2 regions of the Bacillus sp. OTU2372 genome follow, and region 1 is predicted to be linked to the other one. Evidence: riboswitches for the same ligand, from Rfam matches in the RefSeq annotation. Region 1 holds a riboswitch; the other holds the start of a gene.

Evidence for each region. A riboswitch is a leader RNA that binds a small molecule or an ion and turns the genes downstream of it on or off. The one in region 1 is predicted to bind cobalamin.
Region 2: it holds a riboswitch for cobalamin, as region 1 does, so the genes downstream of both, AAHB15_RS23185 ((2Fe-2S) ferredoxin domain-containing protein) here and metE (5-methyltetrahydropteroyltriglutamate--homocysteine S-methyltransferase) in region 1, are expected to answer to the same signal.

What each region holds. Positions count from the first base shown of each region.
Region 1 is NZ_JASATK010000024.1:38,976-50,807, forward strand. Features, by position in the region: gene metE (5-methyltetrahydropteroyltriglutamate--homocysteine S-methyltransferase) at 1-1,961, opposite strand, end outside; cobalamin riboswitch at 2,118-2,305, opposite strand; gene AAHB15_RS24865 (hypothetical protein) at 2,429-2,593, opposite strand; gene AAHB15_RS24870 (hypothetical protein) at 2,699-2,917, shown strand; gene AAHB15_RS24875 (hypothetical protein) at 3,165-3,494, shown strand; gene AAHB15_RS24880 (hypothetical protein) at 3,529-3,819, shown strand; gene AAHB15_RS24885 (hypothetical protein) at 3,878-4,255, shown strand; gene AAHB15_RS24890 (GMC family oxidoreductase) at 4,385-5,962, shown strand; gene AAHB15_RS24895 (cysteine desulfurase family protein) at 6,057-7,172, opposite strand; gene AAHB15_RS24900 (gamma-glutamyl-gamma-aminobutyrate hydrolase family protein) at 7,197-7,922, opposite strand; gene AAHB15_RS24905 (BC1872 family protein) at 7,943-8,251, opposite strand; gene AAHB15_RS24910 (hypothetical protein) at 8,559-8,759, shown strand; gene AAHB15_RS24915 (sulfite oxidase) at 8,929-9,996, shown strand; gene AAHB15_RS24920 (GNAT family N-acetyltransferase) at 10,067-10,861, opposite strand; gene AAHB15_RS24925 (SDR family oxidoreductase) at 11,021-11,832, opposite strand, start outside.
Region 2 is NZ_JASATK010000020.1:27,758-39,589, forward strand. Features, by position in the region: gene AAHB15_RS23145 (GerAB/ArcD/ProY family transporter) at 1-607, shown strand, start outside; gene AAHB15_RS23150 (Ger(x)C family spore germination protein) at 704-1,870, opposite strand; gene AAHB15_RS23155 (spore germination protein) at 1,867-3,465, opposite strand; gene AAHB15_RS23160 (hypothetical protein) at 3,587-3,829, opposite strand; gene AAHB15_RS23165 (molybdopterin-dependent oxidoreductase) at 4,043-4,633, shown strand; gene AAHB15_RS23170 (VCBS repeat-containing protein) at 5,001-5,936, shown strand; gene AAHB15_RS23175 (phosphatase PAP2 family protein) at 6,438-6,941, opposite strand; gene AAHB15_RS23180 (alpha/beta fold hydrolase) at 6,917-7,732, opposite strand; cobalamin riboswitch at 8,019-8,205, shown strand; cobalamin riboswitch at 8,383-8,566, shown strand; gene AAHB15_RS23185 ((2Fe-2S) ferredoxin domain-containing protein) at 8,694-9,077, shown strand; gene cobJ (precorrin-3B C(17)-methyltransferase) at 9,131-10,756, shown strand; gene AAHB15_RS23195 (sirohydrochlorin chelatase) at 10,818-11,741, shown strand; gene cobK (precorrin-6A reductase) at 11,743-11,832, shown strand, end outside.

The DNA of each region.
Region 1 (11,832 bases):
GCTTCGATGATATCCTCAAAATTCGCATAACACATATGGGTATGAATTTGGGTCTCATTTCGCACGGATGTGGTTGAAAGTTTAAAGGCATAAACCGCTGCATTCAAATAGCTGTCCCAGTTTTCACGCTTTAATGGCAGCCCTTCACGGAGAGCTGGTTCATCCACTTGAATCATGCTAATTCCATTTTCCTCTAGCAATTCTACTTCTTTTCGAAGTGCAAGGGCAATTTGATTTGCCACCTCAAAGCGCGGAATATCATCGCGGACAAACGACCAGTTTAGAATTGTAATTGGACCTGTCAACATCCCTTTTACAGGCTTTTCAGTTAACGACTGAGCATAGACAGTTTCCTTAACGGTCATTGGGTCTTGATAGGATACGTCTCCATAAATTAGCGGCGGCTTAACACAACGGGATCCATAAGACTGCACCCATCCGTATTTGGTAAATTGAAACCCGGCTAATTTTTCACCAAAGTATTCAACCATATCGGTTCGCTCAAATTCTCCATGAACAAACACATCTAGCCCAAGCTTTTCTTGAATCTCAATCCATTTTTTAATTTCTGCATTGATATATTTCTCATATTCCGCATCGGTTAACTCACCTTTACGCCACAGTTGACGCTGCTTCCGGACCTCCTGTGTTTGCGGGAAGCTCCCAATGGTTGTTGTCGGCAAAAGCGGTAATTGGAATGTGGTTTCCTGGATGGCTTGTCGAATGTTAAATGGTACTTCACGTTCAGCACGAACCGAAGCCAAGTTTTGAATGTCGTTTTGTACTTGTTGATTGTTTCGGAAAGTTGATTCATTTAATGCCTTAATCGCTTTTGTACTTGAAACGATTTCTTCTTGAATGGAATCTTTCCCTAGACGAAGCCCTTTTGTCAGAACAACCACTTCATGTAATTTTTCATCCGCAAAGGAAAGGGCATTTTTTAGCACCTCTTCAAGTGTATCTTCACTCTTCACTGTAACAGGAACATGTAATAAGCTTGATGATGGCTGTACAATGAGGCGATCCTTTGGAACGATCTCCGCGATCTCCGAGAGTAATGATAACTTCTCATCAAGATTGGTGCGCCAGATATTACGCCCATCGAGAATCCCCGCTGCAAGCACCTTATCTTCCGGGAATCCAAACTTCTTCAAGGAAGCCAAATTCTCACCGCGATCATGGATAAATTCCAACCCTATTCCCTGAACAGGTAGTGAAATTATCTTTTCGTAATAATCGATGCTATCAAAATAGGTTTGCAGCAAGATGTTTACGTTAGGTGCAGCTTCATGCAATTGCTGGTAGACGTCAGCAAATAGTTCTACCTCTTCCCTTGAGAGCGATGTCGTTAAAATAGGTTCATCGACTTGTACCCAATCAACTCCCTCTGCTTGCAGCTCACGCAAAATTTCAGCATATAATGGAATGAATTGATGAATGACTGTCTTTAAATTAGTGTACCCTTTTGATAATTTAACAAATGTAACCGGACCTATTATTACTGGCTTTCCTTTAATACCAAGTTTTTGCTTTGCCTCTTTATAAAATTGAAGCGGGCGGTTTTCAACAAGAGTCGGAACAGTTTGGTCCAGTTCCGGAACAATATAGTGATAGTTGGTGTTAAACCATTTTGTCATTTCTGCTGCTACAGCATCCTTTGTTCCTCTTGCGATTTCAAAATATGTTTCAAGTGAGACTTTACCACCCTTATAGTTAAACCGCTTTGGTAAAAGCCCGAACATTACTGCTGTATCAAGGACATGGTCATATAGGCTAAAGTCACCTACAGGAATCAAGTCGATTCCTTGGTCCTTTTGCTTTTGGAGGTGTTTCAGGCGAATCTCCTCCATTTGTTTTAAAAATGGCTCTTTTTCTAATTTTCCTGTCCAAAACTGTTCCAATGCCTTTTTCCACTCGCGTTTTTCTCCAATTCTTGGATACCCTAAATTCGAACTTTTCATTTTCTAGAAACATCCCCTTATAGGTTTGTATTTTTGTCCCAACAAAAAAATCTCCCTTTCAATGGAAAGAGAGATTGATACGCACAGTTAACTGGAATTGAGACCTTTTGGTTTTCTCAACACGTATTTCTCACTCCCCCCTATACACCCGTAGAGTTCAAGCGCATACAACAGGCAGGTCTCCTGGCTTAGGTTCATCGCTCCTTATCCCTTCCCATTTCTACTGAAACAGTGGTTGTTGATAAGTTGCTCACCTATACAGTGGCGGGACCGCGCCGGATTTTCACCGGTCTTCCCTTTTAAGCTGTGTAATTTTAAACAGCACCTGTTGCATTTCTTATGTAATTTTTACAAACATTTTGAATTTAATAGCCATATTAGCATGTATAACAAAGACTGTCAAAACTTAGTTGTACGATTGAAAGAATTATGAACAGGCAAAACATTTTGTTTTACCTGTTTTATTTTTAGTATACAGTGACTGAGGCACGATCTCTAATCTCTAGCGGATCCTGTGTGTCAGTAGGTTGATTCACTTCCACCATTGGTGCCTTCGATTCATTTTCGGGGCTCATTTCAGATGGTTCACCCATATCATTCATGGGTATTGGAAACTTATTTTGTTTCTCCATTTTTTTATCACCTCCATCCTTATTATTACGAGAAAATGAAAATTTAATGGTTTCTTTAAAATTTGGAAATAGTAAGGTGGAAATAAATGAGTTGGAGGAAAAGTCATGGAAGAAAAGAAACCAAATTTCCATAAAGAAACCATTAAAAGTTCGCATGAGAATGAACCAGCCTTTAATGTGTATCTAGATGAGTTATTAGTTGCGGAAGTACGCGGGAATGATCCCACTAAGTTAACCGTCATTCCGATGAGGGAACTAAATGATTATGAAGAGGACAAACTTCATGAGTATATTGAATCTATGGTATCAGATCAAGAATACTAATGTGAAAAGGACTAACGGCCATTCGTTAGTCCTTGATTTCTATTAAGCCTCCACTGTAATACTCTCCTTCTTAGAACCTTCTCCTCCTGCATTTCCTTCTGTATCTAATTTAGTCCACATTACAAATTTCAGATAAATTTAATCTTATTTTACAGTAAATGGGTATTTATCCTCGGTAACTTGTCCAATCCATAGTGCCTTTCGGGAATAAAATACTTAATAGGAAAAGGGAAAGGAGTTGAATCAATTGAGAAGAACAAGAGAATTTGATAATCAAGGAAATCAATCTGTGTTTAGAGGTACTGGTAGAAATAACAATAACAACAATAACTCCAATGTTGATGTTGATGTTGATAATGAATTCGATAATGATGTAAGAAATACTTCAGAATCTGAAGCAGAGGCTGAAGTACGCAACACAGACAGAAATACAAATGTTGCTAGAGCAACTCTTGCTAATTCAGGAAATGCTCGTGTGAATGTTACATTAAACAGCCGCAGCAACGCTCGTGCTAACACTGACCAAGATCAAGATAGTGACCAAGAACAAAATACAAATGTAGATGTCGAAGACTAGAAGTAAAAATTAAGAATTTAAGGGGGATTATTAAATGGCAAGAAGTGAAAGTGGAAGAAACCGCCGTAATAACACTAACACAAATGTGAATGTGGATGTAAACAACGATTTTGAAAATGACGTTCGCAATCGTTCAGAATCAGAGGCAGAGGCAGATGTACGTAATACTGACAGAAATACAAATGTTGCTAGAGCAACAATCAATAATTCAGGAAATTCTCGCGTAGATATTACACTAAACAGCAGAAGCAATGCACGTGTAAGATCTGATCAAGATCAAGACAACGAGCAAGATCAAAATACTGATGTAGATGTAGATTTTTAATTAAAAATTGAGGGGTGGGATATAAATGTTCCACCCTTAATTAAGATAGGTGGAAATAATGGAAAGATACAGAGATAAGAACCAGTACATCCCTTCTAATTGGCAAAACACAAGAAACCATAACAACTCCTCCGATTCTCTTGCATTCCAAGAAGATAATGTAAAGATTAAAAGCGAAAACATTAACACAATTGGACAAAGTGGCAATTCTGATGTAGATGTGAAAGTCGACGTATTTGTGGATACGACTCCAATTGCATTTGCCATCCTTACTTCCTTACTTGCAACAAACCAAATGACTGTGGAAGAGTTTAATGAAGCGATAAGGCGTCTTGAAAATCTTACCCAAGGAAGGGATTTAAACGTTTCTTCATTTATACCGAATAATGTTTCAGATGTAAAATTATTCACAAAAAGTAAAAGAAGAGTGGATTAATGGTCCACTCTTCTTTTACTAAAAATTAATTAGAGAATGAGGGAATAGTATTTTAGATATTTTATCTTTACCTCCTTCCTCCCCATTATTTTCACGTATCACAGATTAATGATATAAAGAGGGATTGATATGATAAATAGTTCAATAAACACGTTTGATTTTATTGTTGTTGGAACGGGTCCCGCTGGTGCAGTGATAGCTAAGACACTCACAGATGATAAAAAAACTTCGGTCCTAGTCTTGGAGGCAGGAGAAAACGATGATAAGGATCAGCCGATAAGTGATTCAAGATTTGCGCCTGAACTTGAGGAACAATTTTTCCCACAATATTTTTGGCAAGGAGAAGGTATACCTCAACCAGGGGTGGATAATAGATCTTTTGAATGGACAACAGGCCGTCTTTCTGGTGGTGGATCATCAATTAATGGAGAACAGTATGTTAGACCTACACCATCAGTTTTAAGAGAATGGGAAATGCTTTTAGGGCCACTTTGGTCACCTGAAAAAGCCATAGAAAACTTTAAACAGTTAGAAAATTTCCATGGTAAAACAAATAGCCCAGAATTTCACGGGCTTAATGGTCGTTTGAATATCAGGCAGACACCAAAAAATCCACCTAGTATGACAAAAAAACTGGTTTCAGCTATGGAACAGGCAACTGGTTTTAATAAGATACTAGATTATAATGACCCTAGAACCCCAATTGGTCCTTTTACTCGATGGCAGCTATTTCAGAAAAACAATGGACAACGTGAAAGCTCATCCACAGCATTTTTATCTTCCGATGTGATGACTCCCGATGGTTTTGGTGTAAATGGTCGTAAATTAAGAGTTTTATATAAGTCAACTTCACTTCGTATTTTATTTAACGGGCAAACTGCAATTGGAATTGAATTTCTTAAAGAAGGAAAAAAGGTAAAAGCCTTTGCACGTAAAAAAGTAATTATTTCAGCAGGGATTAACAGTGCCCAGCTGTTAATGTTGTCTGGAATTGGTCCAGCAAATGACCTTCTTCAAGTTGGCATACCAGTTGTTTTTGATAATCCGAATGTAGGGGAATTTTTGACTAATCACACCTTAAACACTGCTACATTTACTGTTAATCAAAAAGATGTCTCTGAGTTGCAAAGAGACCCATTTGCTCTTTATACTGGTGGTGCTTTTTTACCTAATCCACTTAGCGGAATAAATGATCGACGCCGTGGAGTACAATTAATAGGAATCTTTTCAGAAGGAAACTTAAATATTGCTATTTTATTCTTACAGCCTAGAAGTCGGGGAGCCATTAAAATACAAAGCAATGATCCATTAAAAATTGTATTAGCAGATGAAGGTTTTCTCGATAACAGGTATGACTTGGAGGCAATTAAAGCAATCTATAAAACTTACATTAAAAGTATTGCGGAGAAACTCTCCAGCATAGATCGGAATTATAAGCTTGTAAACCCGACACTGGAAATGATTGGAAATGATGATGAACTTGAAGAATTCATTAAAGAAAACTTCGGTCATAACCACCATCAACAGAGTTCTCTACGGATGGCGCCTTTTAATCGAGGTGGAGTAGTAGATCGGTTTGGTAATGTGCATGGAGTGGATAATTTAATTGTAGCTGATGCATCGATTATTCCATTTACCGTTGATGGCAATACCTCTGCATCAGCTTACCTAATTGGCTATACAATCGCAAAACACTTAACTGAATAGTGTTATAAAATGAAAGCCATTTGTGATTTAATCAAACTCACAAATGGCTTTTTTTATTTCAAAATTTAGTGTAATATCGCATGGCCCTTGTTTTCTACACTATTCTTATTAAACCTAATACGACCTGATCGATTTCGTCTTTTGTCGTGTACCTGCCTAAACTAAAGCGAATCGCACCCATCCCAACTTCCTTAGTGACACCCATCTCCTTTAATACCGGTGATAATTCAATTCTTCCGGCATGACAGGCAGAACCAGTCGAGGCAGCTAGACTTGGTATTGCCGCTAACAGGTCTTGACCTATTTTTCTTACAAAACTTACATTTAAGGTATTTGGTAGCCTTTGTTCAGGATGCCCATTCAAGACAATCTGCTCCCCAAATGCATCCATTAATTGACTCCAAAAATAGTTAGTCAAATTTTTTAAATCAGGATTACCTTCCTGCTGCTTCGCGAGCTCACAGGCCTTTCCTAATCCTACTGCCAGTAATGTATTTTCAGTGCCTGCACGAAGGCCGAACTCATGCCCTGCTCCGTGAATGAGCGGTTCAAGCTCGATTCCGTTTTTGATATAAAGTGCCCCGACCCCCTTAGGTGCATATAGTTTATGGCCGGCAATCGTGAGCAGGTCTACATTTAGCTCATGCACATTGATTGCCACCTTTCCCGCTGACTGGGAAGCATCTGTATGAAAAACAATCCCATATCTTTCAGCTATTTTCCCAATCTCTTTGATGGGCTGTAAGGTACCTGTTTCATTATTGGAGTGCATAATCGAAATCAGAATGGTCTCATCGGTAATCGCCTTTTCGACTTCTTCCGGTAAAACTCTCCCGTAAGGGTCAACTCCTAGGTATGTCACCTTTGCCCCAACTTGTTCCAAAAACTGACAAGGATTCATGACCGCAGGATGTTCAATTTTAGAGGTGATGATGTGGCTGCCTTTATGCCGATTTTTAAAATAAAAGCCTTTCAAAGCTAGGTTATTTGCTTCGCTGCCACCACTAGTAAAAATGATTTCTCTCGCCGAACTGCCGATTAAATCGGCCACCTGTTCTCTGGCATTCTGCAATAATTCTTTTACCGGTTTCCCAGCCCAATGTAAGGCTGATGGATTTCCATAAAAGTCAGTCAGCAGCGGCTGCATGGCATCAACGACTTCAGGTGCCAATGGGGTACTAGCATTATAATCCAGATAAATTTTTTCCATGTATCAATTCCTCCGTTCCATCCATCAAACCGTAACTTTCAAACAGCTTTTAATAAATTCTACGAACAAATTGTTCATCTGATTATTGGTGTTTGCCATGGATTCTGGATGCCATTGCACTCCCACTGTAAAAGTATTTGGATAAATGTATTCGACAGCCTCAACAATCCCGTCAGACGACTCTGCTACTACTCGTAAATCTTTGGCCACCTTATTTATTGATTGGTGATGAAGACTATTTACTCTAACCTGCTCGGAGTCCAGTATTTGAAATAATTTACTATCTTTTTGGATGTTGACCCAATGAGTTTCGCGGCTTCTAGTAACCTTTTGCGAGTGTTGAATCGGCTCTTTGACTTGGCTTGGGATATCTTGTAGTAACGATCCTCCTAAGGCCACATTTAAAATTTGAATTCCTCTGCATATGGCGAGCAAGGGAATATTGTTCTCTAACGCGTATTTGGCAATGGCGATTTCAACCGAGTCGCGCTCACGTGTAGTGGGACCTAACTGTGGATGTGGATCCTCGCCATAAAAAAGTGGGTCTACATCTTCTCCGCCACTTAGGATAATCCCGTCACAAAGCGGCATCGTTTCTATAGCTAGTTCCGCATTTATGTATGGAAGAATGATCGGTAGTCCTCCGTTAGCGGCGACTGTCTTATGGTAATCATGATGAACATAAACGCCTTCCATAAATTGATTATGATTGACATATGCCCCTGTAATACCGATAATTGGTTTATTCATGAAAAATCTCCCCCTTAATACTAAAGCCAGCCCTCATCAATGGAGCTATTATCCGCAATGGAAAAGGCTGCGTTTGTAATCGCGTGGGCTAAAGTTTCACCCGTTTCACAAACATCATCAAAACAAGCCTCGTTTTTCCCATTTGTTTTATAGACAAAGCCTAGCTCTTTTAATCTTTCTACTAAAAGCATGGCATGTTCGAGGTTGTCTTCCGGTTGAAACTCCGAAACAGGAATGAAGATTTCCTTCCCATTATCATACCATCTGTCCCATCGATTTAGCCTCCAGCCTAGGATTCTACGAGCAAGGATTTCTATTTTGTTCATCATATGTAATGACTCCTTTATTTACTAAGTTTTATTATTTTACCATTTTCATAGTTTCTCTCCTATAAAAACAGATCCAGTTCCGGCAAAAGCAAAAAATTTTCACAAAATCGCCACAATACACTATACTTGGACTTACTAACTTTTTTTAGGGTTTTATATAGTTAGGAAAGGGAAAATAAGTATTGAGGTGAAAAAAATGAACGTTACTATGATTACAGTCGCCAAGCAGCAACTCAAAACTCAGCTTGGTAACGCACCAATTGTTCGAATTAACGAAATCCGAACTACTGGTTGAGGGGCGACCTATATGTATGAACTTGCTCAGGTTGAGCAGGCAGAAAATGATGAGGTTTTTAAGATTGATGATATTACCATTCTTATTGACTCACTGGTGATAAGTCATCTGGATGGGGATGTTGTGATTGATCATAACAAAAATTATGGCTTTATTCTAAAAAACAGTTACGAGATTTTAACCTTTGGGATGAAGTTAATCAAAAACGCATAACCTATTATCGTTTCAATACCTATCTAAAACTGAAACAAAACAGCCACTGTATCTTGGAGAAACAGTGGCTTTCAATTTACCTTTTTCACGCAAACAAAAGACCTCTTAATTGAATAATAAGCCTCCAAGTACATATGCATTAAATAGTAAAGTTTAAGGAGGTAGTTACTTGAAAAAATTTCATCAACCAGGGGTAAAACCCTACCTGATTACAAAGTCGTTAAACCCAGAAAATCAGGAAACACCCCTACAATTTATAAATAATAATATAGTAGATGGAAATTTATTTTACAGAAGAAATCATTTTTCTTATCCTCACTTTACATCATCCTTCTACTTTCTTCCAATTCAGGGATTCGTGCATACCCCAAGAACATTTTCATTACAGGAAATATACTCACTGCCATCGAGAACGATCAAAGTGGTTTTAGAGTGTTCAGGAGATAAACGAGACTTTTTTGAACCAAAAGTATTTGGAGAACAATGGGAAAAAGGTGCCATAAGTCAAGGAATTTGGAAAGGAGTATCTTTAAGGACATTACTGCAGTACACTGGGGTGATTGATGCTGCCAAAGAATTAGTTTTTGAAGGTTATGATTACGGTGAGAGACCTGATTCCGACCAGATGGTTAACTTTTCAAGAAGCTTACCAATTGAAAAATCGCTTGAACCAGACACCATCATAGCTTATGAGTATAATAATCAGCCAATCCCCTTTAAGCATGGTTTTCCCTTGAGATTGATCGTCCCTGGCTGGTATGCAATGGCCTCTGTAAAATGGATTAAAAGTATTACTGTGATTGACAAGGAATTTAAAGGCCCCTATCAAACAGTGGACTATGTTTACTATCCAAACAAAGAAGATGATAGTGGGAAGTTTCCAGTCACGACGATCAATGTAAACTCTACGATTCAATATCCATTAAATAGGCAATTACTGACTACAGGAATATACCAGATAAAAGGAATTGCGTGGACTGGAAAAGGAAGTATAGACAAAGTGGAAATTAGTTTAGATGATGGTCACACTTGGGAGACCTGTCAATTAACATCTACATCTGAGAAGTATTCATGGGTTTCTTGGAATTATCAATGGGAGGTGCTTAAAAAAGGTGAGTATACGATAAAATCAAAAGCAACAGATTCACATGGGAATGTCCAACCTTCAAAACCATTCTGGAACCGAAAGGGCTATGGTTATAATGCAGTTGATCATATAAAGGTTAAAGTGGAATAAAACCAAACATTGTAAACCGATAAGGCTTAAGGCAGAGATGAAACTCTGCCTTATAACATTTCAATTTCGTTTATTTATATGTATAAATCATCCAGAATCCAATGTCTTCAAAACCAATCCGTTTATAAATGGCTCCAGCTTCTGGATTGTCGTAGAACAAACATAGTTCTTTTCCTTCATCAAGAAGTTGACTGCACAACTTCAGCATACAGTTAGTAGCGTATCCTTTTTTCTTATATTTTTCTTGTGTAGCTACCCCCACCACCATGGCTGACATTGAATTTTCTGCTGCTGTTGAGGCGGTTGATACTATTTTCCCATCTTCCTTTATAAAAAATGATCGCGAACTTCCGTCATTCAGTTCACGTAGTTTTCTTTCCAAAGTCATGGTTGATAAGTTAAATTCTGGAACCGAGTTTAGTAATTCAACAAGTTCTTGTGCATCGTGGGGTTTTGCTTGTTGAACATTTGATTTGTCAACATTATTTGTAACAGTATTTAATTTAGTGCATTTAGCATAATAAAGTTTTCTTTTCCTTTTGTAAGGTTGATTCAGGAAGGGCTCAATTTGCTCGGTAATCCCCTTTAGACCTGACATCAGCTTAAAAGTAGAATCGTTAGACATGACCTCAGCAAATCCTCTTGCATCAAATGAATCTAATGCAAATGGAATATAATTTTCCTCGAATTTTAACAAAACAGCAATCAGGTCTCCACCTTCGTTAAACTCTCCCCAAAGCTTTTGAAATTCTTGTTCATACCCATATACCTCTATGTCACCAATAATAAATAAGTTTTCTGCAGGTTTGGTTTTCAATAAACTTAGACAAACGTCATGATCATTTATATTTAATCTTCTTATCATGTTTCTCCCCCATTTTATGTACTCTCTAGGTAAAATTTCCCTTGTAATTTATTAGTATAATATGAACCCAGCTAACATGGAAGATAACTACTTTGATTCTGAACGATTAATTAAAAAACCGACCCTTATTACATTAGAAAGGTCGGTTTTGAAGTTACATTATTCTGTTTTTGAAATTCCTTTAACGATTTGGGTCAATGCCTCTGTGATTGGTGTAGCTGGACGACCAAGAAGTTTTTCGAAATCATTACTCTCAATTTCCAAGGCCCCCTCACGAATCCCTTTCTGGATGTCTACTAGGAAAGGAATGATGAATTCTGGGACGCCAGCACCTTTCATAATGTCCGCATATGCATCGTCATCCACCCGTTGTACAGGTATCTCTTTCCCCAAAACTGTTCCTAGTGCAGATGCAAACTCTTCTTGTGTTAATGGCTTACCTGAAAGCTCATAGATTGTATTTTCGTGATTTCCCCCTGATAGTACCGTTGCTGCAGCCTCTGCATAGTCTTGTTGCAATGCCCAGCCAACCTTTCCTGAACCTGCAGACGTCACCCAAGGGGCACCTGCTAGAACTCCTTGAATGCTTGAGATTTCATTTTCCAAGTACCAGTTGTTGCGTAAGAAAGAATAGGGAATGCCTGTTTTCAAGATTGCCTCTTCTGCAGCACGGTGTGGCGGTGCAAGGAACATCACGCTTTCCATAGCATTACCTAAACTTGTATACGCCATAAATTTAACCCCTGCACGTTCAGCAGATGCCACTGCATCTGTATGCTGACGAATTCTTGTTTCATTGTCTCCATCCGCAGAAATGATTAATATGCGATCGATCCCTGCAAAGGCAGTATCCAATGTCTCTGGGCGATCAAAATCTCCTTGGCGAACTTCTACTCCTCGAGCCCGTAGCCCTTCCGCCTTCTCTGGATTGCGAACACTGACAGCAAGTTGATTGGCGGGGACAGTTTTCA
Region 2 (11,832 bases), on a different contig from region 1:
GAAACCGCTTTTAGGGAAAACCTTACTCGACGTTGTGTTATTCCCTTTTGGCGAGCTTGTCGTTTTTATTATGTTTTGGCATTTTGTTAATAAGCAGGAAGGCATACGGAAAATTACCTATTTGGCTGTGACGTTTTCAACAGTCCTAATCATTTTTTCACTCATTATCATGCTTGCTATTTTGGGGCCAGATCTTACAGCAAATACTGAAGTTCCATTATTGCAAACGATTCTTTCTATTAACATCGCTGACTTCTTCACGAATTTAGACTTATTAGCCGTTTTAATCATGTTTATCGGCGGCTTTTATAAAATGAGTTTGCATTTTTACGGCGGTGTCCTTGCTATTATCTGGATTTTTAATATCAAAAATATAAGACGGGTGATTCTTGTTTTAGGGCTGATCTTCCCGATTTACAATAATATGCGATTTGAAAATATGGCCTATCACCGGTGGCTTGGTTCTGAAGTTCACACGTATGTAATGACCATGATCAACCTTTTAAGCATTTTCTTATTTATTGTTATTTTTCTAAAGAAAAAAGTAAACATCGCAAAAAAGAGGAGAAAGAATGATGGTAATCCTTCAATTAATCAGGAAAGCTGATCTAATAAGTAACTTCATATTATTCGGAAGTTCCATGTTTATTTTAATCTGTCTCCTGTTGATTGCTTTCCATCTATTCACGTTAATGTTTAAGCGTTAATTTTTGGCTTGGAATGGTCCGCGCATTAATCCGGTAGAGTTAATTTTAAAATGAACATTGACCGTATAGGGGACTTCAGAAAACCGCTCATTCCAATCGTTTTTTACTTGATTCCATACCTTTGGTTCTTCTTTGTTTAAAGCCCTTCCAAAACCAAAAATATCAGAATGGAATTCTTTTTGCGATTTTTCTATAGCTAATTTGATATATTTTTCAATTTGCTTGTTCATTTTTTCTTCTGTCTTCTTCATATGTTCAAGTTTTCTTGTATTGTCTTCAAGTGATGTCATAACTTCCTGTTCGGTGATAACCCCTTCACCTTCAACGTTAATGGTAAAAGAGATGTCATTTCCTTTTACCGTTGGTTTTATGGTTGTATCGGCTTTTTTCACTTCAACCGATTCATATCGCTCTTCATTTACAGGGGAGGGGATGGATACCGCTCCCGATTCTACTTCACTTTTGCACCATCGATAGCCGATTGTTTGACGTTCATTTAAAAAGCCAATTAATTTATCCTTATTAAAAACAGCACCGCCGGACAATTTTACATGTTTTTTTGAAAATTTGTCTTTTTCAAATTCTAATACCCCAACTACGGGTTCAATTCCGCTTCCGATCGACTCTTTATAAAAATTAAGCAGATTGATTTTAGTTGCTTTTAACTGAAATTTCGTATCTTCAATCATATCTTTTAATCGTAATGCAGGGATGGGTTCGATTCCCCCTGTATCTGATTCCAAAATTTCTCTTGCTTGTGCATTCTTTGCTATACATACGAACACATAGCCCCGGATTTCTTTCCCGCGCTGAAAAAAGTCAAGAACTGGCAACAGACCTTCTTTAGCCAAGTCTTCACCGATTAGAATGACTTTATTGTGGGCATAAAATCCTTTACGGTCGAATTCTAAATTGGATTTCCTTATGGCTTCAAAGATGGTCTTTCCCGTTGTAACTACTTTTTCAACGGGTCTTTCGGTACTGGGTGATTGTGTACTTAGTGCCTCGGGTCTTAACATTTGAGTGGAAACAATAAATTCCCCGGATTCCGGATCTCTATCAACGGCAATACCCATTACGATTCCCAGCTGCTTTAATTCAGTCCGGTCCCAGCAACCTGTCAATAGCAATAAGCAAGTACAACAGATAACCGCCTTTTTCACGACTGACCCTCTCTTTCATCCTTATTGGGAATACTAGGTTTGTTGCCAAATCCTGATCTTTTAGAATTTTCCTGAGTGATGGATTGCGGCCGAGAATTAAAAAGCCAAATGGGCAGGCGAATAATCGAATCCTTCCATTCACTCCAAATAATAGGCGCTTGTGGTGTTAAATAGGGGGTGCCAAAAGACCTGAGAGAACATAAATGGCCCAGGATCATCATAAAACCCATTAATATTCCATATAAACCCAACGCACCCGCTAATATCAGCAAAAGAATTCTCGATAAAATAATCGCATCATTAAATGCAGATACCACAAACCCGGCAATCCCTGTAATGGCAATACCGATCACCATAGCCGAGCTGACCAAACCTGCTTGAACGGCTCCTTCTCCAATGACTAAGGCACCAACAATGCTGATCGCAGAACCCACAGGCCTGGGCATCCTTACTCCTGCCTCTCTCAGAAGTTGAAAGACGATTTCCATTAACAATGTTTCAATAAAGATAGGGAAAGGGACACGCTCTTCCCCAGCAGCCATTGTTGCCAGCAAGAGTGACGGAACCATCTCTTGATGATAGGTGGTAAGGGCGATATAAAAGGGCGTGGCCGCAACAGCAATGAATAGAGCTAATAATCTTAGTAATCGAATTAAGGAGGATAAATAAGGCCGGGAGTAGTAATCCTCTCCGACTTGTAATCCCTCTACAAATAGAAAGGGAACGGTCAAGACAAATGGTGTACCATCACAGAGTATTGCCACTCTTCCTTCCAGCAATTTTGAAGCAACTTTATCAGGTTTCTCGCTATTTCCAACAGTTGGAAAAATCGAAAAAGGGCTGTCTTCGATAAATTGTTCCACATATCCTGATTCCAATATGGAATCCACATTGATATGCTGCAGCCGAGTACGTACCTCTTCCACAACCTTTTCATTGGCAATCCCTTCGATGTAGCCCATACGAATATTCGTTTTGGTTTGTTTGCCAAGCTTTATATTTTCAAACTTTAATCGGGGGTTGTTAATTTTTCTGCGAATTAACGCAGTATTGACCTTTAACACTTCATTAAAACCTTCGCGAGATCCTCGTACACTTGATTCAGTATCTGGCTCGGTTACATTCCTTGTTTCAAAACCTTGTGTACTCATGGCGAGTGCCGAATCAAATCCATCTATAAAAAGAACGGTTTTTCCGGTTAAAACACTGTCAATAACTTGATCTATCTTTTTTAGCTCTTGGATATCTGCCGTGTGAAGAATCCTATTTTTTGTAATGGTAAGTAAACTGCTTTGATCAAAGTGTTGAGTTGAAAAATTGGGTTCCATTAACGGCTTTAAAATATGTAAATTTATATAATCATCATTCACTAATCCATCTAAATAACAAATGAAAACCTTATACGTCTTTTGGTTCAAAAACTCAAACTCTCTATATAGGATATCATCCGTTTTTCTAAAAATATTTTTTAATAAAGAAAGGTTTTCTGCCAAGTGTTTATCAATATATTCGTCAGTAGTAACAACCTGTTTATTGGGTTTAGAGGATAGATTTTGAGGAATGATTTTCTTTAATGATTGAAATAAACTTCGCATTTAGTTTCCTCTTTCAGTTTTTAATGAATTCGATTCTGTTATTATTTGTAAACGGATAGAAATCATTCCTTTTGCCACACTTGAACCGTTTAAGAAATTACCTATAACGAAGCAAAATAAATTAGCGTTGCAATTTATCAATCACATTAGACAGATAGTTTTGATAGTTAGAGGAAATTATAAAGAGGACGATATGGATTAGGAATTCCTGAAGAAGAGGCTGACCGTTACCAAGGTTATGTAAAAGAGGGTAAATTCCTTGTTGTGGCGGAATGCCGACAAAACCGACTAGGAGAAGGACAACGAGTTGATACCAGTGTAAACCAAAACGATACAGACGGAACCATAAGATCAAATGTTCCATACAATACTCCGGACACTTCTTTGAATCAACTACGAACTTAGGCAACAACAGAGAATTTTAAGGATTGAAAGTGAAAAGGGTACTGTCTTCAAGTGGAGACGGAACCCTTTTTCATTTGATCTAGCGCAGGACACTAACTTGGTTTTCTTGATTTATTTTGTAGTATACTATACGAAACACTGTGATTTAATGAGGAAAAAAGGATGGTGTATGATGGAAAAGCAGCTTCCACCCGGCCAATTTGAAACAGAAAAATGGCCCATACTGCACAAAGGGGATATCCCCGTGTTTAATAAGACCTATTGGAATTTCAGGCTTTTTGGTGAGGTAAAGGAAGAAAAGGTCTTATCATATAAAGAAATCATGGGGCTTCCAAAGACCATCTCAACCGTTAACATGCATTGTGTTACAACCTGGTCTAAGTTTGATACCACTTTTGAAGGCATTGCCCTTAGAGAGTTATTAAAATTTGTAGAAATCGATGAAGAGGTTAAATACATTAAAATTTACGGTTACTATAATGGGGATAGATTTGGTTATTCTGCCAACTTGCCGCTCGAGCCTTTACTAGGGGACGATTCTTTGTTTGTCTACCGTTGGAAGGATCAACACCATGATTGGCAGGATATTGAACCCAAACATGGTTATCCACTAAGGTTTATTCCGCCAGAAACATTTTATCTTTGGAAAGGCTCCAAATGGGTGTCAGGGATTGAGTTTATGAAGGAAGATGAGGCAGGTTTTTGGGAAGAGTTTGGCTATTCGATGACAGCCAATCCATTTAAAGAAGAACGGTACCGTTAGCACCAAATCACCTAAAATACTCCTTATCCCCGTAGTATAATTTAAGTTTGTATTAGATGCGTTAATCCTTCCTGGATTAACGCACTAGTTTTTTAAAATTAGTTAGCTGTTACTCTTCTATACAAACTATGAAACTATGTAGTTAGAGTTTTGATTCCAATCCATCTAAAGAAACTAAATAACATCCTCTCTAGAGGGACTTCACGAAAAAAGCAGGTAATGGCTGATAATAGTTCATTTACCTGCTTTTTTTATGGGAAAAAGATGGAACCTACGAGACTTTAACTCATGGAAAACGGACCTTGGAATGCTCCTGTGGATTCGTACATAAATCTATATGGAGAATAATAAGACAGGTGGGTTGCAGATGGACACCAATGATTTTAATAAAGAGCTCCAACACTATTACACAAAAATACGTGAGACGAATCATCCCTATTATTGGTACTGTTTGGCTAAAACGCAAGCAAGAGCTGGATTAACAAATGAAGCACTGCAAACAATTGATCTGGCTTTGTCTTTTCCCAATCCTTATCCTTCAAAGCATAAACTTTTTGAAATACGGGCGGGACTGCAATCTGCTGATTCAAGACAGATAAATACTAATAGTCCATCCATCGTAACAGTAAAAAGGGGTGATATTGACGGAGATGGGATAAAGGATAATGTCTTTCTTACTGCCAATAAAACCCCTGATAGTCCATTTTGGAAAGATATCACTTTGGTAATCCAAAATGGGAGAACACATCATTATGAATACATCCATTTTATAAATAACTCTGGATACAATCCAACCCTGTTTCTGGGGAATTTTACAGGCAAAAAAGGCGATGATATTTTAGTGGTCATCGATACCGGAGGAAGTGCCGGCACAATTTATGCGTATATCTTTTCTAATATGAACGGTCAAATAAGGCAGATTTTTGATTCAGATGCATTCAATGATTCCTATAAGTACGATGTGACATATGAAAATCAATACAAAGCAAAGGTAATCAGTTATCATCTCAGAGAAAAGTATATTCTTGACCTTACTTATAAGGGGAAAGAATATTTATCGGAAATCTATAACCCCCAAGGAATTTTAAAGGCTCCTATTAATGGGTGGGTGAATCCTTTGTCTGGTTTATACCCGATTGATTTTAACAGGGACGATATCTATGAACTCGAAGCATATCAAAGGATAGCTGGCAGGTATAATGCGGACAGTCTGGGATATGTACAAACTGTATTCAAATGGAATGGCCATGATGAGTTTGGTCTTGACAGACAAACGGTGGCCACCTTTGGTGGGGAGATGTAACAATGGGATCTTTTAATAAAAGAAATGAACCAAAATTTTTTTACGTAACATAAGAGGCCTAATGGAATAATTGTTAATCCAAAATTAGCTAGGGTGGTATCGATGTAGTTGAAAACTTTGAAAGTTATATAGATTTACCTACTAAATAGGATGTAAATGAATTTCAGATAATGGGAAACTTTTGCCTAACTGTATGAGATCAACGAAAAGAGGAAACCTTATCCAGGGCAATTAAGGGAAAGGGTGCCTTTAGAAGATTTATGGACAAAATTATAGATTGTGGAATGGAAGACTAATGGTATTCATACCGAGACGAGTTTTTTAAACAAATTGCGATTGAATGGTGTCGGCAAAATAAAATAGACTTTATTGAATAGAAAAGACAGGAGGTGATTACTAATACAAAAGGCAATCAACTTTTTTTATTGAACTAAACCAGCTAATCGTTTGTCAACATTTTTCAATGAAAAATCATAATACCTCATAGTCAGTGCAATTTTCTTAAGTGCTTTCATTGCCATTTCCTTTGAGTAATTTATGAATAATCGCACTTGTAAAAGAGCCTAATACAGCACTTCCTGCAATGTCAGAAGGATAATGATGTCCTAGCCAAATTCGTGACAATCCCGTTAAAAAAGATAACCCCAACATAATAGATCCAAGGATGCGTTGATTAAACTGGACTATTGTTGAAACGGCGAAAGTTAGTAGAGTATGTTTACTTGGAAAGGACGAATCAAATTTAGAAGGGGTAAGTATACCTACTCTCCCTTTGAAAAATGGGCGGGGCTTAAAATAAAATAGCTTAATTATAAAATGCAAGAATAACGAAATCATGATAGACACTACTGCTTCAATAGTTACATTCCTTTTTTTAAAAAGCAAAATCAATAAAATAATAAAGAAAACAAATTTCATCTTTTTGGAAATAAGTATCATTAATTTATCTATTATTAAATGACGTCCGGAAAGCAAATTTATTAAATGAAATAGTTTAACATCCAATCGTATTCACCTCTGTTTTCTGGAAGGTTTTGGATAAATTGATAAATAACTTGATTCAATTTACTTGCTGCTTTTGTTGGGACTTGATGTTTAATGCCTTCAACAAAGGTTATTTCATTTTGAGGGAGTTTCGTATGTAGTTGTTGTGCATAATGATAAAATGTTTTATCTTTTCCACCATAAATGAGGGAAATTGGCATAGTAATGTTCTCTAGTTGATCGGAAATGTTATAGTTCAAAATGTAATCATAGTATTGCGAGATGTTTCTAACATCACCTTTTTTAGCTTCTAGAAACATCTTGTCGAACAACTCTTTTGTATTTGAATTGCTATTGGATACTGACCGAGCTAAAGTAGGCAATGCCCCAATCTTTGCCAGGTTTTTAGCAAGGCGTATTCTGTTTTTTAGACGCCAGTCACTTACCTCAGGCATTCCACTAATAATGATTCCACCTAGAGCACGCCCTTTTGATGTTGATAACAAAAATTCCAATAGGATGGATGCCCCTGCTGAATATCCACATAAAAAGGCCTGCTTAATTTCTAAATGGTCCATTAGTTTTTTTATATCCTCAACGATTAGTGGATAAGTAACAGGTTTTCTTGAAAAAGGACTCCTTCCATGTCCTCGTATATCAAAGGTGATAACCTGAAAATAACGAGATAGTTCTTCTAACTGGTATATGAAATTTATTGAAGTTAGAACGGGCGGATGAATAAATATGATTGGAATCCCTTTACCTTTAACAGTGTAGTAAAGGGTACTCTCATCAACTTCGAGGACTGGCATGATATCACCTCAAATTAATAATACCTTGATTTGCTTTCATTTATTATTTGGTTCATTTTGTTGAATCATACAAAAAAGGCGTTTGGTCTCCCTAGCTTTTTTAGAACTTTAAAATTGTGTCATCATTTTTAATAGGTATAATAATATTCTTATTAAAAAAAGCCAGACAAGATCGATCCTCGGAGGTAAACAACATGGATTATAAAATAAGGGAATTAAAAAAGCACTTGATATATTCTATTTGTTAGACTAGTATAATTATTATCTCTTAAAATTACATATGATTTTGTTAACAATTAGTTAAGATGCCTTAGGGCTTAATAGGGAATCTGGTGCAATACCAGAACTGTCCCCGCAACTGTGAGTGTGGACGAAATAGACAAACCACTGAGACGTATTTACGGACGATACGGGAAGGGTCTAAAGTAGGAAGATACACAAGTCAGGAGACCTGTCTTAGCTTTTAAAGTTTCGATTTCTTCGGGGGTTGAGAAGATGGAACGTCTGGACAAAAAGGATTGTTTATTAACTTTCTTTGTGCTGACGTTTTATCCGTTCAACTAATGTTGAACGGATTTTTTCGTTTTGATGATTCTAAATCATTTTTAATTCTCATAGTTTAGCTTTAGAAGAAACAAGCCTTTTTAACAATTGAATACATTAGGATAGGTGCGCATTAAAAATATGTGCATAATTTGGGAAGTACGGTTTAAATCCGTCACGGTACCCGCCACTGTATGGGGAGTTCATTGCAAATGTCACTGAAGGAATTCGGGAAGACGCAATGGAATGATGAACCTAAGTCAGGAGACCTGCCTATACCTAAAAAGCTTCAATCAACCTACGGGAACATAGGTAGAAGTGCTGAACATATATCGCTATTTTTTGTGTGTATATATTCTGCACCCCTATGTCCATAGGGGTGCTTTTTTTACGTAAAAAACGAAAAGGAGAGTGTGACATGACTACTTGGAATTTACAAGGGACGAAACACCATGTTTTCATTTGCAACGGCAGCAGCTGTATGAGAAAGGGTGGGGAGGAAGCGACACAAGCGATTCGGAACGAAATCACCAATTTAAACTTAGATTCACTCATACATACAACAAGAACAAGATGCAATGGGAGATGTAAGGATGCACCCGTTGCCATCGTCTATCCGTCAGGGACTTGGTATAAAAACGTAACCCCGGAAGTGGGAACTACAATTGTAAAGCGTCATCTGGCGGAAGGTCATTGCCTTCAGGAGCATGCGATCTATCAATATTCCGAAGCAGGATTCATACAGCCAGAAGGCTCGGAATGCATCGAAGGAGTACAAAAAGCGGTTAAAGAAAAGATGTAACAGCGGATAGTAGCTGGATTCAAGTTTGAAATTTTGGAAGGTGGCGTAATAGTGTGAAAGGAAAATTATTGGTGATTGGTTTTGGCCCTGGTGATGAAAAACATATTACCGGACGGGCAAAAGAAGCCATCCAAGAAAGTGATATCATCATCGGCTACAAAACCTATGTTGATTTAATCAAGGGATTAATAACTGGAAAGCAAATCATCAGCACAGGAATGACAGAAGAAGTAAGCCGTGCCCAGGAGGCTGTGAAACAGGCTGAGCTCGGTTACACGGTAGCGGTCATTTCGAGCGGTGATGCCGGTGTATATGGAATGGCAGGACTGGTTTACGAAGTGCTAATCGAAAAAGGCTGGAAAAAAGACTCAGGTGTAGAAGTGGAGGTGGTCCCTGGCATTTCCGCCATCAACTCCTGTGCTGCTTTATTAGGCGCGCCGGTCATGCATGATGCATGTACGATCAGCTTAAGTGACCATTTGACACCTTGGAGCTTGATCGAAAAACGAATCGAAGCGGCCGCTCAAGCTGATTTTGTGATTGCCTTATACAATCCAAAAAGCGGGAGAAGGACAAGGCAGATTATGGAAGCACAAAAAATTCTACTTAAATATCGCTCGCCAGACACCCCTGTAGGATTGGTAAAGAGTGCTTTCCGTGATAGTCAAAAAATCGTCTTAACCAATTTACAAGAGATGCTCGAACATGAAATTGGCATGTTAACCACCGTTTTAATTGGCAACTCATCCACTTTTTTTTACGACGGCTTGATCATCACTCCGCGCGGTTATCAGCGGAAGTATACATTAAATCAGGCAATTCAGCCGTTGAAACCGCATCAGCGTCTGCAAAAGGCAGCCGAACCATGGGCACTGGAGCAAACGGAAGATGTAACGCAGGTAAACAAGAAACAAGTCACCCCAACCTCAGTGAATGTGTCGCCAAGAGAGCTGGCTGAGGAAGCCTTGCAATTGATCCTTGGTGAGAACGATGGACCATCCCAAGGTTTAATGGTGAAGCAAGACTTTCAATCTATTTTTGAGGTAGCGGTCAGCCCTGGTGTCGCCAATAAAAAATTTACCGCGACTCAGATGGTCATTCTTTCCGAAATTGTCGGAGATGAAGGTGTCATGGAATACACACAAGACCATTATATGAAGCTGCAAATTTTAACCTCTAAGCCTAATGAGATTGTTGAAAAACTAACGGCGGCCAACTTTTTGATTGCTCCTGTTGGCGACGTATTAACTGTAAAAGCCTGTGATTTTTGTGACGGAGAAAAAAAGGATTCCATCCCTTATGCCGATGAGCTGCAGAAAAGGTTAGGCGGCATGGAACTCCCCAAAGAATTGAAACTGGGTGTGAATGGCTGCGGCATGGCTTGTTATGGAGCCGTAAAAGAGGATATTGGCATTGTCTACCGCAAGGGAGCGTTTGATTTATTTTTAGGAGCCAAGACAGCTGGAAGAACGGCACATCCTGGCCAAATCGTAGCGGAAGGAATCTCACCGGACCAAATTGTCGGAGTCATAGAGGGGATTGTTCAAGAGTACAAACAAAAGGCCTATCCAAATGAACGTTTCTATAAATTTTTTAAACGGGTAAAAGAGGTTCAAGGTTTTGTGTACCAAGATATCACACCAAACCTTAAAATCGAAGCGGCTGTTTGTGGGGAGTAAAGGGGAAGTCTAGCGGTCAATTAGCAGGATAGGCATTTACAAACAAAGGGGAGGAAATATTTTGAAAGCAATTTTATTTGTGGGGCATGGGAGCAGAGATCAAGAGGGAAATCAGCAGGTTCGCGAGTTCATCGGTGAGATGAGAAAGACATGGGACGATTCTTTCCTAGTTGAGACGTGCTTTTTAGAATTTGAACGACCAACCGTTAATCAAGGAATCGATCTGTGTGTGGAGAAAGGGGCCGACCATATTGTCGTGATTCCAATCATGCTCTTACAGGCAGGACACTCCAAAATTCATATTCCAGCGGCTATTGATGAGGCAAAGAATAAATATCCACTTGTTCAATTTACTTATGGCCGGCCAATTGGCGTTCATGAGGAAACATTTGAAATTCTAAAAACGAGATTAATGGAAATTGGCGAGAATTGGGAGGCACCTGAAGACGATACGGCTGTCCTTTTGTTAGGACGGGGCGGAAGCGATCCCGATGCGAATAGTGATTTATATAAAATTGCTAGATTACTATGGGAAAAAACAAACTATAATATCGTCGAACCTGCTTTTATGGGGGTGACCAATCCCCTTGTGAACGAAGGGATTGAGCGCTGTATTAACCTTGGAGCAAAAAAAGTGGTAATCCTGCCTTACTTTCTATTCACCGGCATACTGATTAAACGGTTAGAAGAAATGATGGTTCCTATTCAAAATCAATATTCCGCGGTTGAATTTCAATTGGCTGACTATTTTGGTTATCATCCCAAATTACAGACGATTTTAATCGATCGGGTGGAAGAAGCCCTCGGTGATGAGGTGAAGATGAACTGCGATACCTGCCAATACCGTCTCAATGTGATGGAACATATCGATCATCACCACCACCATGATCATGACCACGATCATCATCACGGCCATGACCATCACCATCATGACCACGACCATCACCATGATCACGAACATGCAGTGCAAAAGGCAGGAGATTAGGATGATTTTCGTATTAGCCGGTACAAGTGATGCACGAGCCCTTGCTTTAGAAATAAAAAAGAAGGGCTTCGATCTCCTGGCCTCCGTTGTC